2 regions of the Desulfosporosinus acidiphilus SJ4 genome follow, and region 2 is predicted to be linked to the other one. Evidence: riboswitches for the same ligand, from Rfam matches in the RefSeq annotation. Region 2 holds a riboswitch; the other holds the start of a gene.
What was found. Region 2 has a riboswitch for cyclic di-GMP ahead of DESACI_RS21580 (response regulator). Riboswitches for the same ligand answer to the same signal wherever they lie in the genome.
Positions count from the first base shown of each region.

Region 1 (6,074 bases), 1.7 Mb from region 2:
TATAAGGTACGAGAATATAGAGTTGAAAGGCGGTGGTTCCAAGGATCCCGACAGGCAGCAGCCAACGTTTCCAACCTTCTCGATTTTGGCTGAACCCCAATAACTCAACCCATCCCGTTCCTGTTAAAGCTGCAATGGCCGGTGCCAGCATGACAAGGTAGTATTGGTGAAAAAAACCCGCAATACTGAAGAAACCCATCATTGGCAGTAACCAAGCTAACCAAAATAGACTCTCCTTCTGTTTGTCCGTCAGCGGCTTCCGCCTGCGTATCCCTATTAATAACCCAAAAGCTGATAACAAAGCGAAGGGAAGCATCCAACTTATTTGTCCTGATAATTGTGCTTGGAATAATCGGAGGGGCCCAGCGGTACCAGTATTGAACATACCTCCCCCGCCCCTATTGCCTCCAGGCCCTCCATTTCCCATCCCAGCCGGTGGGTTACCGCCATCCGGCCTTGCCCAGTGACTGTCTTGTGAAGAACTTGTTCCCTCAACCTCTGGCATAGAGTTCAGCTGCCCTTGGCTGCGCATTTGTCCGTCGCCAAAGATTTTCAAGTTGCTGCCTCCTCCGCCCGGACCGCCTTGACCCGTTAAGCGGGAAACACCGTTATAACCGAAAGCCAGCTCAAGAACAGAGTTTGTCTGACTGCTGCCGATATACGGGCGATCTGCTTGCGGAATACTGTCGACGATGAGAGCCCAGGAAAATGTTAGAGTGAGCATAACTGCCGTTGCAGCAGCCAAAACTTTTATTTTCTTCTTCCAATCCACTTTATAGGCCAACCAAGTGAAGAAATAGAAGGCCGGAAGTACCATATAAGCTTGCAGCATTTTGATATTGAAAGCGACACCAATGAGAGAAAAAGCTCCTATAACCCGTAGGGCTTTACTCTTTCTGATTCCCGTAAATAACAACCAAGTCGCCGCTAAAAGCGTAAAGACTAACAAACTATCCACATTATTTGAGCGGCTGACTGCGGCTGCGATGGGAGTACAAGCCATAACCAAGGCGGTAATTCGAGCTGCCCTTCTGCCAAAACTCGGTTTAACCAAGACATAAACTAAGATCACGGAACCAACTCCAGCCAACGCCTGGGGTAAAACCACGCTCCAGCCATGGACCCCGAAGACGGAAGCAAACAGTGTCTGTATCCAAAAAGCAATGGGCGGCTTATCCACCGTAACAAATCCCACAGGATCAAAAGAAGCGAAAAAGAAATTGTGAAAACTTTGGAGCATACTTGTTACTGCAGCAGTATAATAGGCGTTAGCATATTGGTCTTTCCAAATGTTAAATATATTTAAAAATGCCGCTAGCAACGCAATACCCATAAGAACCGGATCTATGCGTTTTTCCTTTAATCTCATCAATGTTTACTCCTTTGTAAATTTATTTCGGTTATTTTCTTCTGTTTACTATAACCTCTATTGCTGAATTGCTTCTAAATATAAGCTGAAAATTTGCTGAAAACTAATAAGCAGCCTCAGTTCCATCAATTCTGGAACCAAGGCTGCTTCGTGATTAAAATCCATACATTCTTTAAGAATCTTATGTCTGACTCTTTGTCCCATTCAATATACTCAAATAAGAATTAAAAATGAGGTGACGCGTAACAATGGATCACCACAAAAAAATCTTAATTATTCGCCGTCCTATTTCGTTGATTTCGGCCCTAATCATTACGTTATTGGCTGGCTTAGGACTCGCTCGTATTGCAGGACCTGTCATTAGCTCCATGAGCTCACAACCGGACAGCCGGGAAATTGCAATCGTTATTGATGACTTCGGCATTGATAATCCCGGAACAAAACAAATGTTGGAACTAGGCATCCCTTTAACTGCGGCAATCATGCCTAATTTACTTTACACTAAACAGGAAGCTGAATTAATTCACAATCTGGGATATGAAATTATTATCCATATGCCTGTTGAGGCAAAAACAGGACGTCCGGAATGGCTTGGGCCCGGTGCCCTTACAACCAATTTATCGTCTCAGGAACTACGAACCCGACTCGAAGAAAGTTTCAGGCAGATTCCTTATGCTGTTGGGATCAGTAACCATATGGGCTCGAAAGGTACGGAAAATCCTAAAATTGTCGCAACTTTAATAGCAATGGCTAAAGACCATCATTTATTCGTTCTGGACAGCAAGACCACTGAATCAACAATCTTAGCTCGAGAGGCTAATAATGCAGGTGTTATCTCAGGTACCCGAGATGTATTCCTAGATAATTCGTCGGACCTGAATTCTATTAAGAAACAAATCCGGCTCTTAATTTCGAAAGCCAAAACTTCCGGCAAGGCTATAGGTATCGGGCATGTTGGCCCACAAGGTCCCAATACAGCTAGAGCAATCAAGGAGATGCTGCCGGAAATAAAAGCCCAGGGAATAGAAATAGTCTCATTATCCAAATTATTAAAATCTCAGGCAAAAAGTCCATAATCCTTTGTTAATAAAGCACTCACTTTGACTTAGAATGCATTCACATTGGCAAATCGACGAATATAGGATAAGAGGTGAATCAGCGGGCAAACTACAAGATACCACGTTTATTTCCGGGAGTTTATCTAGCAATACTTCCGTATTACGTGAGACTCTTTCGCCGGAAGGGAACCATGGAAAGAATTTCAGTACATCAATTTATGACCTTAGGGGCATCTGTTCTCATGGGCGGAACGTTCCTTCTCATTGCAACATTCGTTACAGAGGCGGGAGGGCGAGATGGTTGGATGTCTATCATGCCAGGATTTGCTCTGACTATTCCCTATGGTATTATGGTGCTTTCTCTTTCAGCCCATTACCCAGAAAAAAATTTATTGCAGATCTCTGAATTAATCTTAGGGAGATGGGTCGGCAAACTTATTGGTTCTGTCTATTTCATCATCTCTTGCTACTATGGTGGATTATTATTAGCCTTTATTGGTATTATTTACGAACAATCCATCATGCCGTTAGTTCCCCGTTGGGTTCTTTACCTTGGTGGGCTAATTCTTGTGTTTTATTTGGCAACTTCAGGTATAGAAGTGTTTGCACGTTTTTCCGAAGTTCTCTTGCCTATCATTGTTGTTGCCTTAGTTCTTAATATTTTCCTAACGATCCCACGAATTGAACAAGGTGCTCTCCTTCCATTTCTGGAAAACGGAGTTATCCCTCTGCTTTGGGGAGTCTTTAAAGTGATCCCCTTTCCCATGGTCTATATCCTGTTCTTGGCGGGATTTATTAGATTTTTACCTCACAGTAATAGGCAAGATTTCGCTCAATTAAAATCTGCAATTTGGCGAATTGGATTTCTTGTGGGGATTTTAGATACAGTTGTTGTTGTTATCCAGATTCTCGTCTTTGGTCCGACGGAAACCATCCGATTATTATTCGGTATTCTAGAATTAGGAAAAATGGTAGAAATAAGCAGGACGGTTGCCGGAGTCGAATCCCTATTTATGGGAGTTTGGCTTGGAGCCTTAGTTATTAAATGCAGCGCCTATTTTTTTATGACAAGTTGGGGATTAGAAACCGTCTTTAATTTGAAAGGCCTCAAATGGAGGCTCATCACAAGTGTCGTCTTTCTTACAATAGCTTTCGGGGTTCAGAAAGGATTTTATTTAAGTACTAAGCTTTCTTTTGTCGAAAGTTATTTAATTTTTCCATTTGCCCTTGTTTGGATCCCAGCACTCTGGGCAGCCTCTCATTGGAAAATCATATTCCACACGACCAATAAACCTAGTTAAATCTTGCATTAAATCTACATACTGAGTTTTATTGATTGTCCTGCCTTTATTATCAAGTAAAAGACGAACCAAAGGACGTGTCGGCATCTGCATCGGAACTGCTGCAACTACTCCAATTTCACCGGTATTGAGAGTCACCACTGAATTTTCCGGGTATAAAATTAAACTCTCTCGAAAAGCTTTCACAACTTGTGGATTATAGGCTTTATCTGCTCCTGCTATAATCATTTCCAGGGCATAATAGGGAGGTAAACCTTTTCGATAGGGCCTGTCTGCCGTTAAAGCTTCGAATACATCCGTAACAGCGACAATTTGTGCATCCAGATGAATTTTTTGCTTATTCAATCCAAAAGGGTACCCAGTCCCATTCCAACGTTCATGATGTTTAATCACCGTATCCATTATGCTTGTCAATAAGTTGCAATTCTCCAGCATTTCTGCTCCAAGCTGAGGATGACGTCTCATAATAGCTAATTCGTTCTCGGTTAAATTACCCGGTTTATTCAATATTTCCTTGGGAATATTCAATTTGCCTAAATCATGCAGGAGGGCACCCAAGGTTAAATGCTTAAGTTTTGTCTCAGGGTACCTTAAACGCATACCTGTCATGGTTGCCAAAATAGCTACGTTCAAACTATGCACGAATGTACCGTAATCATAGTTTCTAAACTGTTCAAGGTCCAAGGGTACAACATCTAAGTTCAAATAAACATTGAGTGGTTTTAGTTGTTCAACGATTGTTTCCACGAGAACGATGGTTTTTTCTATTTGTTCGGCAGTAATCAGTTTTGCTTCATGAAAAATATTCCATAAGGAACCAACTAAACCTTCATAGACATCTTTGGGGAATGGTTTCCCACTGTTTCTAGAGGGATATTCATCATCCTCTTGTTTATCCCAAATATAAACTTTTCTCTTCCTTAAAAGATCTCCTATACCTTCTGTCACTGGCTGTCCTTTATGAAGTAATAATACACCGGCTTTATCAAATAGATCTGCACTTGCAGGCATTCCTACCGTAAGATTTAATTGTGCAGGTTTTAATAACCAATTCAAAGAGTTTCCCCCTCCCTCCGTCTCTTTGCTCTCTATATGTAAATTCCCTTTGAGAAACATTAAATGTAGTGTCTCTTAAACTCTTGTTGTTTTGTTTTACCTGTTAATGTTGGTTCTTAACCATAAAAAAAATAAAGCACCGAACTCAACGATCGGCGACACAATTTTATATGGTAACCCGGCTATCTTATCAAGAATCTAAGACCCGTGGCTTTGCGTCCTCAGCTCTCACTGAGTTTGCCTTTAGCACTGAAGTTTAATTAACTTTTATTCCTACTAATGTTTAAGGGATTAATCTCCACTGAAAGGTAGTATATTATACAATATTCTAAAGAACAACATTTTTTGCCCATTATAACAAATTTTTATCCTTTTATTACAATACTACTAATTCTGGAACACTTTACAAACTTTTTTGACATTTAAGTACTGTATATCACTTATTATTCGTCGTCTAAAATACTTTTTACCAATAAAAACTTATGTAAAAACGATGCCCAAATGAAAAAGTTATGATTACCCATTTGTCGAATCCTTACTCTTCCTGTAAAATTAAACTGTTCACATTAAATATTATTAAGGAGGTTATTTTATGTCTGGGACTCCGTCCACTTCCCCGTCTCGCAAGGTTCCTATGTTTCCCATCAGAGGAATATTATTCTTAGTCATTGTTTTGTTAGTCTGCGTGCTAGCTTATGGTCGGTTTACTGGTGCTCTCCCTTCCATGGAAGCGAAAGTGACATCAACGTCTTCATCGTTACCCGGCCACTTTTCGGTAACATTTCCCACGCAGGGTGAATCAGCTGTTGGTACAGAAAATTTAGGTGTTGTCGCTTCAACTTCTAACCAAAGTCCTGTTCCTATTGCTAGTGTAACAAAAATAATGACTGCCTATTTGGTCTTAAAAACTCATCCATTGCAGCCTGGTGAAAACGGTCCCACATTAACCATGACTGCTCAGGATGTCGCAAGCTACCAAAGCGATTTAAGTAATGGCTATTCCGTCTTAAAGGTTGCAGAAGGAGAAACTCTTACTGAAAAACAGCTTCTTGAAGGTCTATTACTTCCGTCAGGAGACAATGTGGCAGATACCTTAGGGCGCTGGGTATCAGGATCTAACGAGAATTTTGTTGCCAAGATGAACGAAACTGCCAAATCCCTTGGTATGACTAAAACTCACTATGCGGATGCCAGTGGTGTCAGTGAAACTACTGTCAGCAATGCTGTTGATCAAATAAAAATTGCTCAAGCTGCAATGCAGGATCCTGTTTTTCGTCAAATTGTTGCTAT
Region 1 is NC_018068.1:2,994,662-3,000,735, forward strand. It holds gene DESACI_RS13610 (glycosyltransferase family 39 protein) at 1-1,369, opposite strand, end outside; gene DESACI_RS24575 (hypothetical protein) at 1,427-1,573, opposite strand; gene DESACI_RS13615 (divergent polysaccharide deacetylase family protein) at 1,618-2,445, shown strand; gene DESACI_RS13620 (GerAB/ArcD/ProY family transporter) at 2,619-3,728, shown strand; gene DESACI_RS13625 (HD-GYP domain-containing protein) at 3,636-4,784, opposite strand; cyclic di-GMP riboswitch class I at 4,954-5,036, opposite strand; gene DESACI_RS13630 (D-alanyl-D-alanine carboxypeptidase family protein) at 5,377-6,074, shown strand, end outside.
Region 1: linked by a shared signal. The riboswitch ahead of DESACI_RS13625 (HD-GYP domain-containing protein) and the one ahead of DESACI_RS21580 (response regulator) in region 2 are both predicted to bind cyclic di-GMP.

Region 2 (6,074 bases):
CAAGTAAAATGCATAGGGAATAAAACCGTATAGGCTGACACCCAGCGTTGTAGTACAAAGCAGAGCCGCTACGTTCCAGGGAATCAGCGCAGATGTAAGTATACAGGAATTTTCAATATCTAAGGCAAACCGGTAGTTTTCTTGCAAATAGCAATCCTTCATTATTTGGTTCGTCATGACTACGGCTATGGACTGTGAGCATCCCAAAGCAGCCGTCAGTGTACTTAACATCGCTGTAATTCCATAGAGCAGGGGCCCGGTTGGTTTTTTACTATGAAGGACATTTTTAATACCGTCGAAGGCATTTATCCCTTCAAGAATCCCTGCAAGGCAGCAAGCTATAAAGACTATGACACAGGCTTTGACCATGGATATTACTCCGCCTCCTGCGAGGATATTCTGCAGGAAGCTATGAGAATTGAGCTTGAAACCAAATAGTATATCCTTCATCACTTCCAGGGGGGGATAACCTTGGACTATTACAGCAATGACGAAGGCGGCAAATACGCTTAAAAACATAGAGTACTTGATACTTATCTTACGAAAGGAGAGCACCAGTATTACGACGATCGGAATAAGTACCAAGTATTCGATTTTAAACGTTCTCAGAATTTCCTGAGGCAAATTGTTATTCCCAACTTTTAAGGGGTTTAATCTCGACAATTCATAATAAAAACCTAAAGACAAGATAAAAGGAGCAAGCGAAGAATAAAGCATATTTCTTATATTTTGGAAAAGATTTGTATCCGTCAGGTTCGCTACCAAAGCCGCACTGGAGGACATGGGAGAGCATCTGTCGCCGAAATAAACACCGGCAATAATTGCTCCCGCCGCGATATTTAAGTTAACATCTCCGCCTCTTGCTATAATAATCAGCGGCAGGCCCACAACGCTGGCAGTTCCCGTGGCGGAACCTAGCAAAAATGAAACAGCACAACAAATTATGAATGTCAGCAGGATAAAGGTATTGGGTTGAATAAAGTGAAGGCTATAATATACGATTCCGGGAATTGTTCCTGAGACCATCCAGGCACCTGTCACAGCGCCGATAAGGAGAAGTATTTCAACAACAACGAATGATTTTCTTCCTCCCAGGATAGACATCTCAAAAATACTCTTGATGCTATAACCTTTAGTTAGGCTAATTATTACAAAGAGCAGCCAACAAGCCATTAACAAGATACCCACCGATATGTTTTGGGAAACACCCAGAATAATGATGATTGCAGAAGCAATAATGCCGAGATTAATACCCGTATATATCATCCTTTCGAAAGTTAAGACTCTTAATAATTTCCGAGTTTTATTATAATAAGGTATGATATATATGAGAAATATCTAAAATATATTATATTTATACTAATAACATATAAATTAGGGTGATGATATGGATATACGACAACTATCCTATTTTTTAGCTATTGCAGAAGAGGGAAATATTACAAGAGCTTCAGAAAGGCTGCACATAGCCCAACCTCCTTTGAGCCAACAGCTCAAACTTCTGGAGGAGGAATTCGGGGTCGTTCTGGCAGAACGCAGCACGCGCAAAATACAGATCACGGACGCAGGGCGGCTTCTCCAGAAAAGGGCAAAACAAATATTAGAACTAACGGAGAAAACCGCTAAAGAACTAAAGGATTTAAAAGAGGGGCTTCAAGGGACGCTTGCCATTGGAACTATATCCTCAGCCGGAGAAATGCTCTTGCCTTTAAAGATACAATGCTTTCATAAAAACTACCCAAATGTTGATTTTTATATTAGAGAGAGCGGTACATTTGAGATTCTTGAATTGATCAAGAGCGGCATTGTCGAGATAGGACTTATTAGGACGCCCTTCAATCAGGATATTTTTGAAGCTATACACCTGTCCAAAGAACCCATGGTAGCCGGTGCTCTTAAAGAGGTTTTCTGGGACAACCATAGTGGAATTCTGGAACTAACGGAACTTGAAGGCAAACCCTTGCTTATGCACAACAGGTATACCGGCAACATTAAAGAGGCCTGCCGCAAGGCAGGCTTTGAACCAAACATAATATGTAGAATTGATGATACCCGGTTTATGCTTAACTGGGCGAATACCGGCATGGGGATTGTTATTATACCCAGGGACATGATTGGACTGGTACCCGATGCGAAACTTCTGTACAGGGAGATCAAGGAAGAGTCATTGGCAACTAGAATCGTAATAATATGGATGAAGAATCGTTACCTATCGGCTCCTGCCAGACATTTTCTTGAGTTATTTAAATCGTGAATTCCTTCAACCATGTTGAACCTCGCGACATAATAATTCGGAACTCAAAAATTATCACATGAGTCGCTGGACCTTTTTCCTTTTCTTTTCTTCATACATGAGGTTATCCGCTTCTGCTATCAAATCATCAGCACTTGTATTATCTTTGGATAATAGATGTACAGTACCTATGCTCAGGCTCATATTGTAGGGTTTCTCAAACTCAATTTTTTTACGTTCTATGGAGTTATTAATTCTCTTGACAATTATTCGAGACTTCTCTTCATCACAGTTATTAAAGATAAGAATTAGCTCATCTCCTCCATATCTGAAAGCAAAATCGCCTTTACGTAAATTTGACGTAATAGCCTCTGCAATGGCAATTATGTACCAATCCCCTTCTTCATGACCAAAGGTATCATTTACATATTTAAGACCATCAATATCACAAAACGAAACCGCCAGGTCGGTGTTTTCTGCTTTAGCTCTTTCAATTGCATTATCCAAAATGATCTTACCGGAACGCCGATTCAATAGTCCGGTTAATTCATCTGTCGATGCGTACTTTTTAAGAATTTCCTCCGCATTTTTCCGCCTGGAAATATCCATCATACTGAGAATCATAGCGGGATTATTCTCGTAATGAAAAGTGCTGGCGGAAACTAATACCGCCTTTACTGAATCCTCTGTTTTAAAAACAGCTTCCTCATCGGCGAAAGCGATGCCCTCAACCATTTTTTCAACCAAGTTACTGTCATTTTCTAAGTTTTCCTCCAAATACTTTAAGAGTGAGTCCGATTCATTACTTTCAAATGAAGTCCCGGTAAATTGTTCAGCAAGACTGTTCATCCGCAAAACTTTAAGGTCAGGCAAGCGCATTAAAAAAAGTGCCGCAGGTGCCAGTTCAAATAGTTTTTCAATATTTTCATTATTATCACTGATACTATTAAATGAATCGTCAATAATACGTTCCGCCGGCCTAAAGATGAACCGGACTTCCAACATCAGAACGATAAAGGTGAGCAGCATCAAAGCAACTCCTGTAGTTCGGATGACAGAAATCTTGTTATTAGCTTCTGTCGTATACTGAAAAACTATGGCATCCATTACCTTGAGGAATGATTCTTCATTAGCTTGGATTGTTGCAAGATTATTGTCAGAGAGCGGTTCCTTTGTATTCCCGCCCACAATAATGTCTTGGGCGGCAGTTAAGATCTTCTGATAATATGGATCTAACTTTGCATAGAGTGATATGATTGCAGCGCTATTCTGACCCGAAAGTCCGGTGACTTGATCTCCATATAATAGTTTGTCGCGAGAAGATTCCCATTCGTCTACCGATTCCTTAAGCTCCTCGAGGTAATGAGTTCTATCGGAAGCATTATGGTCCAGTTCATACCCCAAAGCACACTTTGTAATACGCTGGCTTAACATCCTCTGTCTTCCGGCAATATTAATAACCATAGAATATCCCGATTCCTGCTGGATAGTGTATTGAATAACACACTGGCCCAGCAATACTAAAAAGGCAATGAGGGAAAGGCCAATAATATATCGTTTCCGCAAGACTTTTCCAATCTCAGTCATAGGAACTCCTCAATCTACTCCGAAAAGTTATTATTGTAATTTGTATTAAATTTGATTACAATACAGGAAGAAAATACTAAATACTAGCATACTAACAACAAAATATTATCTAGGGCAAATTGTTCGAAAGAACAAGACGCAAAGCTATAGGGTCTAACTTCCCATGGAATATGACAGCCTGGCTGCAAACTATTAAATGTGAGCAGCTATTTTGTTGCTTTCTTTTTGTTTGCGTGAAATTGTTTGCCTCGAGATGGCATACCTTAATATCGGTTGATTTATCAAAATCTTTAAACAAATTATTGAAAGAGAGATGGATTGGCTTGAATCAAGGTTCTTTGCTAATTGTTGATGATAATCTGGGAATTCGCAGTCTCTTAAAAGCTCTTTTTTCTTCGAAAGGGTATGTTGTAAGCACTGCCACTACAGGGATTGAAGCATTATCATTGGCTAAAACCCAGTCACCAGATCTCATAATATCAGATATTAAAATGCCAGGCATCAATGGATTAGAACTTCGGGAGAGATTACTTGGTTACAATCCCAACACTCGAATCATTTTAATATCAGCCTATGCAGATCAAAAAGAAATTAACGAGTTAATTCACAATGGCAATATCGATTTTGTAATGACTAAGCCCTTTGATTTAGAAAAGCTCGGTATTGTTGTAGATAACCTGTTATCCGAAGAGCAGCTGCAGTGATATTCTTCAAGCCAAAGCCCTCATTTAACGAGCGCTTTGGCTTTGCTTTTTAACTTCCTCTGTCTCGGTTATAGGCTTGCTAAGTTCATGTGAAGGCTTTGCGCCAACTTGTTGCACTGCATGAGCAACAATTGACATAAGACGCACTTGTTCTGCGAGGTCTTCTGATTGTGATTTTATAATTACTTCGCCAAGTGAAGTAACATAATACCGAGCTGGTAAACAATTTAAAGCAAGTGCCATAATATCTGCAAGACAGCGTTGACAAGTACAGACTATAACATTATCACGAAGGTATTCTTCTAATGCTTGGTTAACTAAAATTTCCGAGTAGTTTTTAACCTGATGATCCGTAATTTGCAGCACTCTCTTAACTCCTTTGATCTTTTAACTTAAGCAATTAGCTTCTCAATTTTATATTATTCTAACTTGGTAACTTATACTAGTGTCAATCAGCACGAAACGACGTGCCAAAAGCACATTATTGCTTCTTTTTTCCTAATTCTTTAGGGCAAACTCCCAACCACGTTTAGAAAATTAGATATTGCAAAGACTAATGCTGAAGATTATCAAAAAGGAGAATACTGCAATATGAATGCTCAAGGAAATCCCCCATCTTCTCCCCGAAAAGGCACTCCAACTCCTCAAGTCAGACCACCTCAACCTAAATAAAAACTTAAGTTTAGCAGGATGGACTGAGCCATCCTGCTATTCAATTTGAAAAGGAGGGCTTTATCATGACTAACATAAATAAGAAAACCGCAGCCCCTCTAGGTAAGACTATTAAGGCAGGAACTTTCATACCGGAGACAAAAGCAATTGCGAAAAAAATAGGAGATATTCTGGAACATAAGATCTTCAACGATCCGACTTCAGATTGATTGCATTTTTATAGCTGCTTATGGCAGAAGGGCCCTTTTAAGGGTCTTTCTTTTTTTGGGGATATCGTGCTGATCGTAGATCTAGTAACGTCTTTTTGCGGGACAACTCTTTAGGTTTGTTTTAATGACTATTAGGCAATGATGATAGCATAGATATCTCTAAAAAGGGAGGAAATATATGCCCGTTCATAAACTATTACACTTAATCGGGCCAATCATCGTGTTAGCTTGTTGTTTTAAAGTACTTAAGCTTAGCACCTTGCAAGCCGTCTCAATAACTATTCTTTTAGGATTAAGCAAGGAACTATATGATGTAATTATAGTAGGAGATAGCATTATACGTTCCTTGTTGGATATGGTTGAAAATGTAATCGGAACAGCGGTCGGTTTCCAGATGCTAAGAATCCATAAAGATAATCTTTTGATATACAAAAATAGGTTTAGCAGATTTTTAATACGTCACCGATGATACGCCTGATTGTGATAGACTACCTTCTATGGAAAGAACCTCTTTTAGTTGTTTATATACTCATGTCAAACCATTGAGCATACCTCCTTGAACTGTTTATTTGAGCCAAGCTAGTCCTAGCGTGAATAATTAATTCCAAATGAAAATAGTATTTAAGCGGTAATCATCATAAAGATATTACGTTTAAAGGGAGGAATATA
Region 2 is NC_018068.1:4,714,974-4,721,047, forward strand. It holds gene DESACI_RS21565 (Na+/H+ antiporter NhaC family protein) at 1-1,266, opposite strand, end outside; gene DESACI_RS21570 (LysR family transcriptional regulator) at 1,388-2,254, shown strand; gene DESACI_RS21575 (diguanylate cyclase domain-containing protein) at 2,309-3,820, opposite strand; cyclic di-GMP riboswitch class I at 3,924-4,010, shown strand; gene DESACI_RS21580 (response regulator) at 4,123-4,524, shown strand; gene DESACI_RS21585 (late competence development ComFB family protein) at 4,549-4,890, opposite strand; gene DESACI_RS24660 (hypothetical protein) at 5,262-5,405, shown strand.